DNA from 4 places in the Shewanella sp. 10N.286.51.B7 genome. Region 1 is predicted to be linked to each of the others. Evidence: predicted binding sites of a transcription regulator. Region 1 holds the regulator's gene; each other region holds the start of a gene.

What was found. The regulator LexA, encoded in region 1, represses DNA repair genes until DNA is damaged. The targets are predictions, from matches to a motif close to TACTGTATNNNNATACAGTA.
Region 2: recA (recombinase RecA) is a predicted target of LexA. The motif match lies at 2,432-2,451, and genes of this name have one in related genera.
Region 3: recN (DNA repair protein RecN) is a predicted target of LexA. The motif match lies at 2,238-2,257, and genes of this name have one in related genera.
Region 4: BCU84_RS06965 (S24 family peptidase) is a predicted target of LexA. The motif match lies at 2,096-2,115, and genes of this name have one in related genera.

Annotation. Positions count from the first base shown of each region.
Region 1 covers NZ_MCUF01000020.1:10,484-14,091, forward strand. Annotated here, with positions in the region: gene BCU84_RS03510 (SulA-like leucine-rich domain-containing protein) at 337-843, opposite strand; gene lexA (transcriptional repressor LexA) at 840-1,457, opposite strand; gene plsB (glycerol-3-phosphate 1-O-acyltransferase PlsB) at 1,876-3,608, shown strand, end outside.
Region 2 covers NZ_MCUF01000021.1:128,739-132,346, reverse strand. Annotated here, with positions in the region: gene alaS (alanine--tRNA ligase) at 1-709, opposite strand, end outside; gene recA (recombinase RecA) at 1,288-2,346, opposite strand; gene mutS (DNA mismatch repair protein MutS) at 2,759-3,608, shown strand, end outside.
Region 3 covers NZ_MCUF01000021.1:104,686-108,293, forward strand. Annotated here, with positions in the region: gene BCU84_RS04715 (phosphatidylglycerophosphatase A) at 1-374, shown strand, start outside; gene recN (DNA repair protein RecN) at 527-2,185, opposite strand; gene BCU84_RS04725 (AEC family transporter) at 2,324-3,289, opposite strand.
Region 4 covers NZ_MCUF01000024.1:227,794-231,401, forward strand. Annotated here, with positions in the region: gene BCU84_RS06955 (DUF1566 domain-containing protein) at 1-1,092, shown strand, start outside; gene BCU84_RS06960 (hypothetical protein) at 1,360-1,764, opposite strand; gene BCU84_RS06965 (S24 family peptidase) at 2,135-2,542, shown strand; gene BCU84_RS06970 (Y-family DNA polymerase) at 2,559-3,608, shown strand, end outside.

The DNA.
Region 1 (3,608 bases):
TTCAAAGTACACGGTGGCTGCGAGTATCAATACTCGATTATTCTATTGGTTTATGGTGGCCACACTTGTACCTAATACTGAACTTTTCAATTCTTAAATTGACGCTTTTTATTCAAGGCTTTCTATACCGCATGGTACCAGCACAATCTTTACAGCGTTTTGTAGCTTTTTATCATTTTATAAACTCAAGAGTGACAGCAAATTGTTACTCTCTTGTTAACTACATTACTTGGAGATTAAATATTGATCAAGATCACTTTATCATCTAATTTGCTGAAAAAAGGCGCAAAAAAAAGCCCTTCACATAAATGAAGGGCTTTTTAAAGAGAGATTTGTTTAGTGAAAAGCAGATAAATTTAAGCTTGTTGGTGTTACAGAAGTATTGGCACCCATATGTTCATCATGTAAGTGAGTATTTACATCTTCAATGATGACACCTTGTGCTAATGCGCCTTTAGCAACCAATTGAATGCGTCGATTATCACGCGCATCTAGTGGTGTAGTCCAAGTAATAACGGCACTGGAAGTACCACTTGTTAGTGCTTTTTCCATCGCCCAAAGCGTTTCTACTTCATCTTTAGTGTGAACAAGTAAAACACGATCCATGCGAACGTTAGCGTTAGCCAATATTTGTTTATAGCCAATATGCGGAGGATTAATCAGTACAATCCAACGACCTTGCTGGCTTAAAATGGCCAAATGGCTGCACAACTGGGTTAACTCAGTTAAGCCTTGGTTGGCACTTTGCTTAGTTTCAATGCCTTGTTTAACTGGCGCAGTTGTTGATGTCATATCGACCCATAAGCCTGGATGACGTGGTGCATTACCTAATAATGTGTTCATAACCAACCTCCATTTCGGATAACGCCAACTGCAAGCCCTTCAATTGTCAGGCTCTGGCATGTTAAATCTACTTTAATCGGCGAATATTGTTCATTTTCTGCGTGCAGATAAACAACGTTGCCTTTCTTTTCAAAACGTTTAACTGTGACGTCATCATCTACACGAGCGACGACCACCTGACCATTTTTAGCTTGCTGCATTTTGTGAACAGCTAATAGGTCACCTTCAATAATGCCAATGTCTTTCATACTGTCGCCACGAACTCGTAGTAAGAAATTAGCATTTGGTTTGAACATTTCAGGATCAACTTGGAAGTATTGTTCAACATGTTCCAGCGCAAGAATAGGTTCACCTGCTGCAACTTGTCCGATAAGAGGGAGGCCTTCTTCAACTTCCTCTTCTTCCTGAATCATGCGGATTCCGCGTGAAGTACCAGGAATAATTTCGATACAGCCTTTCTTCGCCAGCGCCTTTAAATGTTCTTCGGCAGCGTTAGCACTTTTAAAGCCTAATCTAGTGGCAATTTCTGCACGAGTCGGTGGCATACCTGTCTCAGCAATATTACATTTAATTAGTTCTAGAATTTCAGCTTGTCGTGGCGTTAAAGGTCTCATATTGATTCCTGTTTTTTTATACAGTGACTGTCATTATATACAGTATCTTTGGTCGCGCAAGTATTAACCAATGAAATTTATGGTATCTGCTGGTTTATTGTTGTTTTTATTATGTGGCATTGGGTTTTAGTTTATATAAATCAATCTCTTGACTGTTTTGGGGGATGTGTGCTTTTTATTAGTACTAATTTTAATATTAGTACTTAACAGAGAGGTTTTAGGTCGATACAGTATATTTATACAGTACTGTTGATGCATTTCGTCCAGCATAAATCAGCGTTGGAATTGCTTAATTATTTTCAGCTAATGGCCTTCATATTGCTGCTCAATTGTTAAATACAGATAAGCAGGTTAGTGAATCCCATCTAGATTCTGGTATCCTATGCGCAATAAATCGTTGTAGATAATGCGAATACTCATGCTAAAACCAGATTCTATCATTGCTAAATCGTTGCGTTGGATTCAGAAATTAATGGTACACAGTGTTGTTGTGCCTGAAGATCCGTTCGCTGACTTAAATCTAGATCCAGAAAAGCCAGTGGTCTATGTCATGAAGACAGAGTCGCTGAGTGACATTGCTGCTTTGCATGAAATGTCGGCTAAGTTTGGCTTACCAAGTCCTTATGAAAGACTGGATGTTGATGGTTTAAATACCCCAAGAATTGTCTGTGTTGAAGGACGTAAGCCGCTATTTGGCAAGCGCCACAGTGGTGAGAAATTTGTCGCCAATTTCACCAAACTACTCGAATTACATCAAAAGAATAAAGAGTTAGATATTCAGTTGGTGCCTGTTAGCCTTTATTGGGGACGTATTCCTGGTAAGGAAGATGACACCATGACCGCTGCCGTGTTTGAGCGCGAAAACCCGACTTGGCTGCGTAAGTGGTTAATGATCCTGTTTTTAGGTCGCCATAACTTTATTCAATTCTCTAATGCAATGTCATTACGTTACATGGCTGATGAGCATGGTACGGATGTCAGTATTGCCCATAAACTCATCCGCGTGGCACGAGTCCATTTCAGACGTCAACGTAAAGTGATGACAGGACCGCAACTGCCAAACCGCCAAGCGATGTTCAACTCGTTACTTAAGTCAGAATCTATTACTAAAGCGATTCAAGAAGAAGCGGCGAATAAAAAGATATCTGAAGAAAAAGCGCGCGAAAAAGCCATTGAATACCTCGATGAAATTGCCGCTGATTATTCTGATAACTTGATCCGCATTGCTGAGCGCTTTTTAACTTGGTTATGGAATAAGTTATACAGTGGTATCAGTATTAAAAGCGCCGAAAAAGTCAGAAAGCTACACCATGACGGCCATGAAATTGTCTATGTGCCATGTCATCGTAGCCATATGGATTACTTATTACTGTCTTACATCCTTTATTATCAAGGCATGGTACCACCGCACATTGCTGCCGGAATTAACTTAAACTTTTGGCCTGCGGGGCCAATGTTCCGTCGTGGTGGTGCGTTCTTTATTCGTCGTAGTTTCAACGGCAATAAATTATATACCGCTGTATTCAGAGAATATTTAGATCAATTATTTGCCAAAGGTTATTCAGTTGAGTACTTCACTGAAGGTGGCCGCTCACGTACAGGTCGTTTACTAGCGCCAAAAACGGGCATGCTAGCGATGACTGTGAACAGTGTTTTGCGTGGTATCGAGCGTCCAGTGACATTGGTGCCTGTGTATTTGGGTTACGATCACGTAATGGAAGTATCGACTTATCACAAAGAGTTAAGCGGTAAGAAGAAGCAAAAAGAATCGGTGTGGCAGGTATTTGGTGCATTACGTAAATTAGGTAATTTTGGTCAAGGTTATGTCAATTTTGGCGAACCCATTAACGTACAACAATTCTTGAACCAACAAGCGCCAGACTGGCGTGAAGAAATTGCTCAAGATCCTGAGCAAAAACCGACTTGGTTAACGCCTGCGGTTAACACACTTGCCAATAAAGTGATGACCAATATCAACAGTGCTGCGGCGGCGAGTTCAGTCACGTTAACCAGTATGGTGCTGTTGGCTGCAGAGCAAAATGCGTTAGAGCGCAGTGAGCTTGAAAGCCAGTTAGGCTTATACCTGAAGTTATTGAAAGATGTGCCGTACACCGGCTATACCTCGGTTGCCGAAGGGACGCCAAGTGAGTT
Region 2 (3,608 bases), on a different contig from region 1:
TACCAGTATCAACTGAAGGTTTTGGTAACGGCTGCATTTCACCATCAGCTTGACGGTTATACTGCATGAATACGATATTCCAGATTTCAATGAAACGATCGCCATCTTCTTCAGGTGTGCCTGGGCGGCCGCCCCAAATGTGCTCACCGTGATCATAGAAAATTTCAGAACATGGACCACAAGGGCCAGTGTCACCCATTTGCCAGAAGTTATCTGAAGCGTAAGCTGCGCCTTTGTTGTCACCAATGCGAATAATATTTTCAGCTGCAACGCCGATTTTCTTATTCCAAATTTCAAATGCTTCATCATCAGTATCATAGATAGTGACGCATAATTTTTCTGTCGGTAATTTCAATGTTTGAGTTAAGAAGTTCCATGCAAATGAAATCGCTTCTTCTTTAAAGTAATCGCCAAAGCTGAAGTTACCTAACATTTCAAAAAACGTATGATGACGAGCGGTATAACCGACATTGTCTAAATCATTGTGTTTACCACCAGCACGAACACAACGCTGTGATGTTGTCGCTCGAGTATAACCACGGTTTTCCAAGCCAAGAAAAGCTTCTTTAAACTGGTTCATACCCGCATTAGTAAACAATAACGTTGGGTCGTTATGCGGCACTAATGAGCTACTGTCGACAACTTGGTGTCCGTTGTTACCAAAATACGCTAAAAATGCGCTTCTTAATTCTGTGGTGGTCTGAAACATGAAATCGCCCTAAATGGATAAATTCTATTTATCTTGAAGCTGTATAACAGCTCGAATATTGGCAACATTATATACTTAAACAAACTGAAGGTGCGAGAATCTAGCGGCTTAGATTAGCGATTTTCTTACATTTGGGAGCGATTATGTTAATCGACAATTCAATTTTATGGCCTAAATAGTCCAAATCAAAATTGAAAGGAGCGTTATGACAATATTGCGATAACTTAAATAGTCTTTATTTCACGAACCACATGATAACTAGCCTTCATCAAGCTTGACTAGGGAATCATCTGTAATTCACTAATTACCCTAGCGATTTGATGGTGATGGCAAGATCTTAGGGTTATATTCTGAAAATTCCTAGCAGTTCGAAAAGGCAAAACTCTGTTCTAGTTTTAAAGCATTTTTACTAATGACTTACTCGCATTACAAACTATTTCAAAATATAAAAAAATCGCAATTGGCAAAACCAATCGCGATTTATTAATTTCAAGCAAGCTGTAGAGAAACTCGTTTAAAGATAACTTAGTTTATAGCTGTTCGAGTTAGCTTCCTGCTACCTTGGAGTTAAACTCGATTTAAAAAACTTCACCTGTTTCTAAATCGATATTTTCATCAGACTCTGCAGGAGCTGCTTCTTTTTCTTTGCTTAATAGCATTTGACGTAAGTTAGTTTCAATCTCTTCAGCTATTGCTGGGTTTTCAACTAAGTATTTACCAGCATTAGCACGGCCTTGACCGATTTTATTACCTTGATAGCTGTACCATGCACCTGCTTTTTCAACAAGCTTATGCGCTACACCTAAATCAACTAACTCGCCAGTACGGTTAATCCCTTTACCATAGAGGATTTGGAATTCAGCTTGTCTAAATGGCGCAGCAATTTTGTTCTTAACCACTTTCACGCGTGTTTCATTACCCACAACAGCATCACCATCTTTAATCGCACCTGTACGGCGAATATCAAGACGAACTGAAGCGTAGAACTTAAGTGCATTACCACCCGTTGTGGTTTCTGGGTTACCAAACATAACACCAATTTTCATGCGGATTTGGTTAATAAAGATAAGCAGTGTGTTTGATTGCTTAAGGTTACCAGCAAGTTTACGCATTGCTTGGCTCATCATACGTGCCGCTAAGCCCATGTGCGAATCACCAATCTCACCTTCGATTTCTGCTTTAGGTGTTAATGCAGCAACCGAATCGACAATAATCACATCAACAGCGCCAGAGCGTGTTAATGCATCACAAATCTCAAGCGCTTGCTCACCCGTATCAGGCTGAGAACATAAAAGGTTATCAATATCTACGCCTAAGTTTTTCGCATAAATAGGGTCAAGTGCGTGTTCAGCATCAATAAAGGCACAAGTTTTACCTTGGCGCTGTGCTGCTGCAATCACTTCAAGTGTTAAGGTTGTTTTACCAGAAGATTCAGGACCGTAGATTTCTACGATACGTCCCATTGGTAAACCACCAGCACCTAGTGCAACATCCAATGAAAGTGAGCCAGTAGAAATTGTTTCAACATCCATTGTGCGATCTGCGCCCAACTTCATGATTGAACCTTTACCAAATTGCTTTTCAATTTGGCCTAATACGGCATTTAACGCTTTCTCTTTATTTGGATCTGCTTTCATTCTCTTTATCCCTTTAAGGTGACTCAATTCGACATGCGAACTTGGTAACGAATAAATTTGTCTGTCTAACAATATGAGCTCAGTATACTGTATAATCATACAGTATCAATAGTTACTGTATACTTTTTTGACATTATTTCATTCGTATAATATTTTTATCTTATTAATCAATACCTAATAACCAAAATAAGTTTTAAAACCTCAAAGAGCTCATTGAACAAACTACTGTATACACTAGTATGAGCGAATGTGAATTATCGAGTTTTCAAAGATTTAATTCGTAATAAATAACAGTACTTGTCTTTCTAAAAGTCACTGTATGAACATCGCTTATTGGGAATCAAACTAAATATTGTTAAGATGAGCCCCGTTTATTATCCCGTATTAAAGCCAGATTAAGAGCAACTACTTAATGACCGTAAATGAAGACCCAAGTTTAGAAAAGCATACCCCAATGATGCGTCAATATTTGACGCTAAAAGCACAGCACCCAGAGATGCTTTTGTTTTATCGTATGGGAGACTTTTATGAATTATTTTATGAAGACGCCAAACTGGCTTCTGAACTATTAGGGATTTCACTTACTGCTAGAGGCAAGAGTGGCGGCAATGCAATACCTATGGCAGGTTTACCCTATCACGCCGTTGAAGGTTATCTCGCCAAGCTAGTACAAATTGGTCAATCAGTCGCTATTTGTGAGCAGATTGGCGATCCCGCTACCAGTAAAGGTCCAGTAGAACGTAAAGTCGTTCGTATTGTTACCCCTGGCACCTTAACTGACGAAGCCTTATTACAAGAAAGACAAGACAACTTACTCGCTGCGGTTTACCAAGGTAAAAATGGCTATGGCTACGCAACTTTGGACGTGTCATCAGGTCGATTTGTCATTGTTGAACTTGAGAATTCAGAAACATTAGAAGCTGAGTTGCAGCGTACTAGCCCTGCAGAGCTTTTATACAGTGAAGATTTAGCTGATAGGCATCTTATCGAGAACCTTAAGGGTATTAGACGTCGCCCTGAATGGGAATTTGATTACGACACTAGTATCCAGTTATTGCTGGAACAGTTTGGCACAAAAGACCTTCATGGCTTTGGTGTTAGCCATGCGCGTTTATCTTTACAAGCCGCTGGCTGTCTTATGCAATACGTAAAAGACACTCAAAAAACAGCTCTACCCCATATCAGCAGCATTACCATGTTTAACCAAGCTGATACGATAATTTTAGATGCCGCAACTAGGCGTAATCTTGAGTTGACCGTTA
Region 3 (3,608 bases), on a different contig from region 1:
CCCTTGCCGCTGTGCCATTGGTTTATTTAATGAGCCACTTAAGTCTGACTGCTTTTATTATTATTACTCTCATCAGCACGCTGGTGGGCTTTTATATTTGTGATAAAGCTGCAAAAGATATGGGCGTACATGATCATGGCGCCATTGTTTGGGATGAAGTTGCAGGCTTAATGATTACCATGATAGCTGCGCCTGCTGGGCTTATATGGCTTGTCATCGGTTTTGCATTGTTTCGTTTTTTCGATATCCTTAAACCTTGGCCTATCCGTTGGTTAGACGCAAAAGTTCATGGCGGATTTGGGATTATGATTGATGATGTATTAGCTGGTATCTTTGCTCTAGTTTGTTTGCAGGCGATTTATTATTTCGTGTAGAGCCATCTAAACAGCTATTGAAAGCAACATTACTTTCAGTAAATTAAAATTTCGTTTCAATAAGTAAAAATAGAAAAGCCCACATTAAGTGGGCTTTTTTGTTTGATAAATAAGTGCCGATTGCGGCTTGTTATCGAGCAAGATTGACTTAATCAGTGTAAAAGCTCTCGCGCATTTGCGAGTGCATTTTCAGTGATAACATCACCCGCCAGTAACCTTGCTAACTCACTGATGCGCTGCTCTTTATCAAGCGGTTTCATTTGAGTCTCAGTGCCACCACTTTTGGTAAACTTGTTCACTAACATATGTTGATGACCATTACCGGCAACTTGCGGTAAATGAGTCACACAGATAACTTGGGTCGATTCCCCCAAACTACGAAGCATTCGACCGACAACCGCTGCTGTCGGGCCAGAAATACCCACATCAACTTCATCGAATATTAATGTTGGGGTTGAAACTTTTCTAGCCGTGATGACCTGAATACCTAAGCCTATTCGAGATAACTCACCACCTGATGCCACTTTAGCAATAGGTTGTAAGGGCTGGCCTGGGTTGGTGGTTACTTGAAATTCTATTTGATCGCTGCCCATTAATGACTGTGACTCAGGATTAAAGTTAACCGCAATATTGAACTTGCCTTTAGGCATATTTAGCTCGTGTATTGACTGAGTTACCAGTTTATTGAGCTCTTTGGCATAACGTTGGCGGCTTTGGCTGAGTTTCTGTGCGTTTTTAATATAAGCGAGTTTACTGTCATCTAATTGTTGCTGAATCTCATCTAGACGGCTTGCATCGCTACTGAGCTCTGATAGTTCAGCTTTTAACTGCCCGTGGTGCTCAGCTAGATATTCGGTCTGCACATGATGCTTGCGAGCCAGTTGCATTGCTTTAGATATTCGCTGCTCAAGAAAGGCAAAATGTTCAGGGTCTAACTCAATTCTACTGAGATAATCCTGCACTTCACTAGTGCTTTCTTGGACTTGTATCAAAGCTTCATTGAGCATTTCTGCAATGTTTTTAAGTGTAGGATCAAAGCTCTGTAAGCTGTCAGCGACTGTCACAGCGCGGTTAAGCAAAGATTCAATATTATGTTCGTCATCTTCACTGAGCAATTGGAGTGCGCTTTGACAACTTTCAATTAAGTCGGTGCCGTTTGCTAAGCGTTTATGTTCTTGCTCTATTTGTTCAAACTCGCCAGGTATTAAAGCAAACTCATCTAATTCTTCAACTTGATATTGCACCAGTTGTTTTCGAGCAATACGCTCTTGTTGATTCTGTTGTAATTGTTTGAGTTCATTTTCAACATTTTTACAGCGCTGATAACTTTTAGTCACGCTATCAAGCAATAACTTATGATTGGCGTAGCTATCGAGCAGTGTGAGTTGATGTTCACTTTTTAGCATTGCGTGGTGTGCATGTTGCCCATGGATCCCAACAAATAATTGCCCAAGTGTTTTTAACTGCGAAAGTGGTACAGGGTTACCATTAATGTAAGCGCGAGAACGCCCATCGGCACTGATGGTTCGACGTAATATACATTCATCTTCGACATCAAGATCGTTATCTTCAAGCCAGCGTTTGGCAAATGGCACATCATCTATTGTAAAGCGTGCGCTCACTTCAGCTTTGTTGGCACCTGGTCTCACTGTATTGGCATCAGCGCGATTACCTAAACATAAACCTAAGGCGTCTATTGCAATCGATTTACCCGCACCTGTTTCACCTGTAATGCTGGTCATGCCGGCTTTAAAGTCGAGTTCAAGAAAACGTACAATCGCGAAATTATTAATGCTTAATTGGCAAAGCATAATCAATCCTTGTGTGAATAATCATCAAACCACTGTATTTATAAACAGTTTACACTGTTTTTTTATACAGTAAAGTACTGGTTGTTGATTTTTGTTATAAGGATTTTAATCTCCATGTAAACAATAATATAAGCTGGCTCAGTTTATGTTGTGGAGTAACTTCTCAATAATAGGCAGTGTAATAAAGGTGGCGATAGTACTGATTAAAATGCATTTAGCACTGGCTAAACCATAGGTTTGATAGCGTTGGGCAAGTAAGTAAACACTCGCTGCAGTAGGAAGCGCCGCCAAAATAACGCCCATGATAAGCAACTCAGTATCAACATTAAAATACCGTAACAAGGCGTATGCGATAATGGGCTGAAATACCAGCTTTAACATATTTAGCACGGTCATTTCGATAGCAATGTGGTGTCTAGTTTCTGAAGGCTCTTCGCCGCCATGCATGGCTTTGGCTAACACCATACCGATTGCAAACAGCGCACACGGGCTAGATGTATTACCGATAAGTCGCATCATCACGCTTAGACTATCAGGTATGGGAAGCTTAACAGCGGAGGCTGCAACCCCCAGGGCGCAACCAATAACAATTGGGTTACTGCTGAGCGCATTGAGCATGATAATAATGGGATGACGTTTTTGCTGCTTATTAATGGCCAGCTCCATGCTTACCATCACAAAGGCAAACATGACAATTGATAATAAACTGGCAATCGCAGCTAATGTAATTGCATGGTTGTTTCCTGGATAGAGCATCATCATCAGAGGAATACCGATAAAGGCTGTGTTACCAAAACTGGTATTAAGCCCCCTGATAGCAGCTAATGCAGGTTGCTTCTTATCAGCTGATAACGAGATGACAGCAGTGACAAAATAGGTAACGAGCATTGTAATGCCAAATGATGCAATAAACCCCCATTGTAAAATTTCATCAATGTCAGTTTCGGCTAAGGCAATAAACAGTATTGCAGGGAAAGCAACATAGTAAACATATTCATTAAGGGTAAAGTCAGTATCATGTGGCAAGACTTTAAGCTTTTGTATAATAAAGCCTAAAAGCATGATTCCGAAAACGGCAATAAGAGGGGTAAGAATACTGGGCATCCCTCAATCCTTGTTAATGAGTAAAGTGATAATGATAGGCGCTAGTCGTGAGTGTTTTGCGATTCAAGCATAAAATACTCAATCATAATGTTGTAAATATTAAGGTGAAACTAATCGAGCGCAACCTTCAATAGCTTGTAGGTAATACAAGAAGTTTTGGCTGTAAGTTGAATGAGTCATAGCCTTTAATTTCGATTCTATTAAATGAGTCTACTTGAAATAACGTAAAAGAAAATGCGATTAAGGTCTTACTTTAGATGATAAAAACCTTCAAAGAAGTAAAGGGAGTGTTGCTGGCATCACTCCCACTATTAACTCT
Region 4 (3,608 bases), on a different contig from region 1:
GGGCAAAAAGCCCTTACCCCTTTCATCGACACCCACTTTTTTAGTCAACCCATTGGTAATACTCAAGCTGGTGAACGAGAAATTGATGCTCAAACATGGTCTAGTACTGAATATGTTGGCAAAACAATGAAAAATGATCAGACGATTTTTGGCGTAAACTTTGTTGATGGCCGAATTAAAGGTTATCCAAAATATAATCCTCGCACAAAATCTGCGAATAAAATGTACTTCAGATTCGTCAGAGGCAATGAAGCTTATGGTAAAAATAATTTCATTGACAATAATGATGGCACCATTACAGATTTAGCCACAGGCTTAATCTGGCAACAAGATGACAGCAAGCATGGTCTGAATTGGCAAGAAGCATTGCAGTATTCAGAAAACCTCACATTAGCAGGCCATAGCGATTGGCGCTTACCCAATGCAAAAGAATTGCAAAGTATTTTGGATTATAGTCGTTCACCCGAAACCAGCCACTCAGCTGCTATTGACCCTATTTTCTCAACAACAGCAATAACAAATGAAGCTGGCGATAAAGATTACCCTTATTATTGGAGCTCAACCACTCATCTTGATGGGCCAGTGCCTGCATCTGGCGCTGTTTATGTTGCTTTCGGTAAAGCTTTGGGCGTAATGCGCGATAATACAATGGATGTTCACGGTGCGGGTTCTCAGCGCAGTGATCCTAAAACGGGTAAACCCATGTCCCGTGGGCCACAAGGCGATTACATTCGAGTTGATAACTATGTGCGTAGCGTAAGGGCTGGTAATATTGAGCTTGCCACTGAAGTAAGCCGCCAATACCAAGCTGAACAAGTGTATCAATATTCAAATAGCTCTTCGGCGATAGTTGATACTACAAATACAAGCATGAGTACAAGTTCAGACATCAAAACTCATAAAATGACCCATAACAAAAACAGTTCTCCACATAATAAATTCATTAATCGATTTGATAAAAATGGCGACGGAAAAGTATCGGCTTCAGAGTTTCAAGCAAGTACAAAACGATTTAATCATTTTGATGAAAATAAAGATGGTTATATCACTGCTAATGAAGCCCCGATAGGACCACCTAAAAATACAAAATAGAACATAGAACATAGAACATAATGTTGCAGTATATATTCTAAGCTTTTGTAAAATAGAGAGTATAACTGTTTACTAACACGAGATATTCACGAGGCTTTACATTTAAATGCCCGGTCATCATTATGTGCTTATTATTTGCACATAACGATGATTTATTGTTCTGTATATTTCAACTATCTATTTATAAGCGGCTATTTTTAAGTGATTGCTTCTAAATGCCTGTTTCGGCAAGCCTATATTATGATTTGTTTCTATTGATGGATAGCTTTACAGATTAGCATAATGCACGCATTGGTTTTGAACTGCGGTTTGCTTAAGCAACTGAGTGAATTGCGCCTTACCACCTGCTCTTTCATCATTTAACAATTTTTCCATGTGTTGTGCTTGTGAAACAACTTGCTCCATTGCCGTTTGTCTTGCCTGTTGTTCTGATTGCCCTGTTAATACTAATTGCTCAACAAGGTTTGAGTAATTCTCGTAAACCATGCCTTTGTAATAATCGGCTTCAGTCGCCATTGGCGTATGGGAATAAATGATAGAACAGCTCACGGCTGATTCTATGTTTGCTCTAGCTTGATCGATTTGGATTACAACTGACTGCTGCGTTGAATAGCTGGCATTAGCTGCCACAGAAAAGAAAGCAAACATTGCGACCATGATTAATTTATTCATATTTCGTATACCTTTTACGTCGATGCGAGTAAGCCAGTGATGTAGTTAACTTGTACTAAGGTAACGACTTTCATCATTTATTAGTTACCTTTTTGCGCGAGTTAGTCCCAAAGATTTTTTACATTACATACCGCTTTACTGAATTAGCTAACTTGATAGCTATTTTACCTACTTTTGCTAAACCTAAGCTGAACAACCAATTAACTTATTCAATTCATGATGGTTCTTTTTAAGAAGCCTCAACGCTATCTTCGAATAAATAACCAACAGATTGTTCAAATCGAATACAAATAAACGGAATTGATTGCCAATTTTACGGGGAGGACTATAATACTGTATAAATATACAGTTATTTTTAGATGTGAAATTTATGAACGTTATTCCTATTTTAGCCAGCGCTGGGATCACCGGGTTTGAGTCCCCTGCAGCAGAATATCGACAACTACCACTCAGTTTAGATGAACTGTTAATTGAGCACCCGAGTGCCACCTTCATTGGTCAAGCCAGTGGTGACTCAATGGAAAAGATAGGCATATTTGATAAAGATATTCTGATTGTCGATCGTCACGTCAACGTTGAAAACCATGATGTAATCGTGGCTAATTACAACGGCAACTTCGTCTGTAAGCTGATTGATACCAAGCGCCGATTACTGTTGTCGGCCAATGACCATCACAATAGCGTGTTAATCCAAGAGCACGACAATTTTAGTGTTGAGGGCGTGGTGATCCGTTCAATTCGTTGCCATCGCCAAAGTCCTTTATTAGTTAATGATTAGAATGGGCGGTTAACTTATGTACGCCTTGGTTGATGCCAATTCATTTTATTGTAGCGCTGAACAGGTTTTCAGACCTGAATGGCGCGGTCGCCCTATTGTTGTGTTATCCAATAATGACGGTTGTATTGTTGCCGCCAACCGACAAGCAAAAGCGTTAGGCATTGGTAAGTTTGGCCCTTACTTTGAAGTCAAAGACTTATGCCACGAACTTGGCGTAATTGCGCTCTCCTCTAACTATGAATTATATGGTTCGCTTTCTAGTGCGATGATGGACGTCATTGGCCGCTTCGCACCAGAGCAACACATATATTCAATTGATGAATCCTTCTTATCATTTAAACAAACTTATCCTGCAATTCCTTGCTTGCTGACCCATGCGGCTCATATACGCCGCGCAGTATGGAAAGAAACTCGCTTGCCTGTTTGTGTCGGTATCGGTGAAACCCTGACCCTAGCAAAAGTGGCAAACCATGCGGCAAAAAAACTGAGTGGCTATAATGGCGTTTGTTATATTGACTCAGTTCAGCAACGACAAAATATTCTCGCTAGCATGAAGGTCACCGATGTATGGGGAATTGGTTCTCGTATAGGCAAAAGGTTACAACAAATGGGCATTCAAACTGCACTTGCCCTTTCTAAACTCCAGCCAGGGCTTGCACGAAAAAGCTTTAGCATTGAAATAGAGCGCACGGTACGTGAATTGAATGGCGAAGAATGTAAGGGCTGGGACAGTGCTCGAGCAGATAAGCAGCAAATTTTTTCGACTCGCAGTGTCGGTGAACGCATCACAGACAAAGAGGCATTACTACAAGCCTTAAGTAAGCATGCTGGGATTGCGGCAGCGAAAGCACGCAAACAAGGTTCTGCAGCAAGTAGCTTACTCATTTTTGCCAGAAATTCCCCCTATGATGAACAGCCTAGCGGTTTTAAGTATCACTACCGCTGCGCGACGCCTACCAACGACAGTTGTGAACTCATCAGTCATGCAACAAGCATTGGAAGCCAACTGTTTAACCCCTCTACCCGTTATTATAAAATCGGCGTCGGGCTGGTGGACTTATGTCCT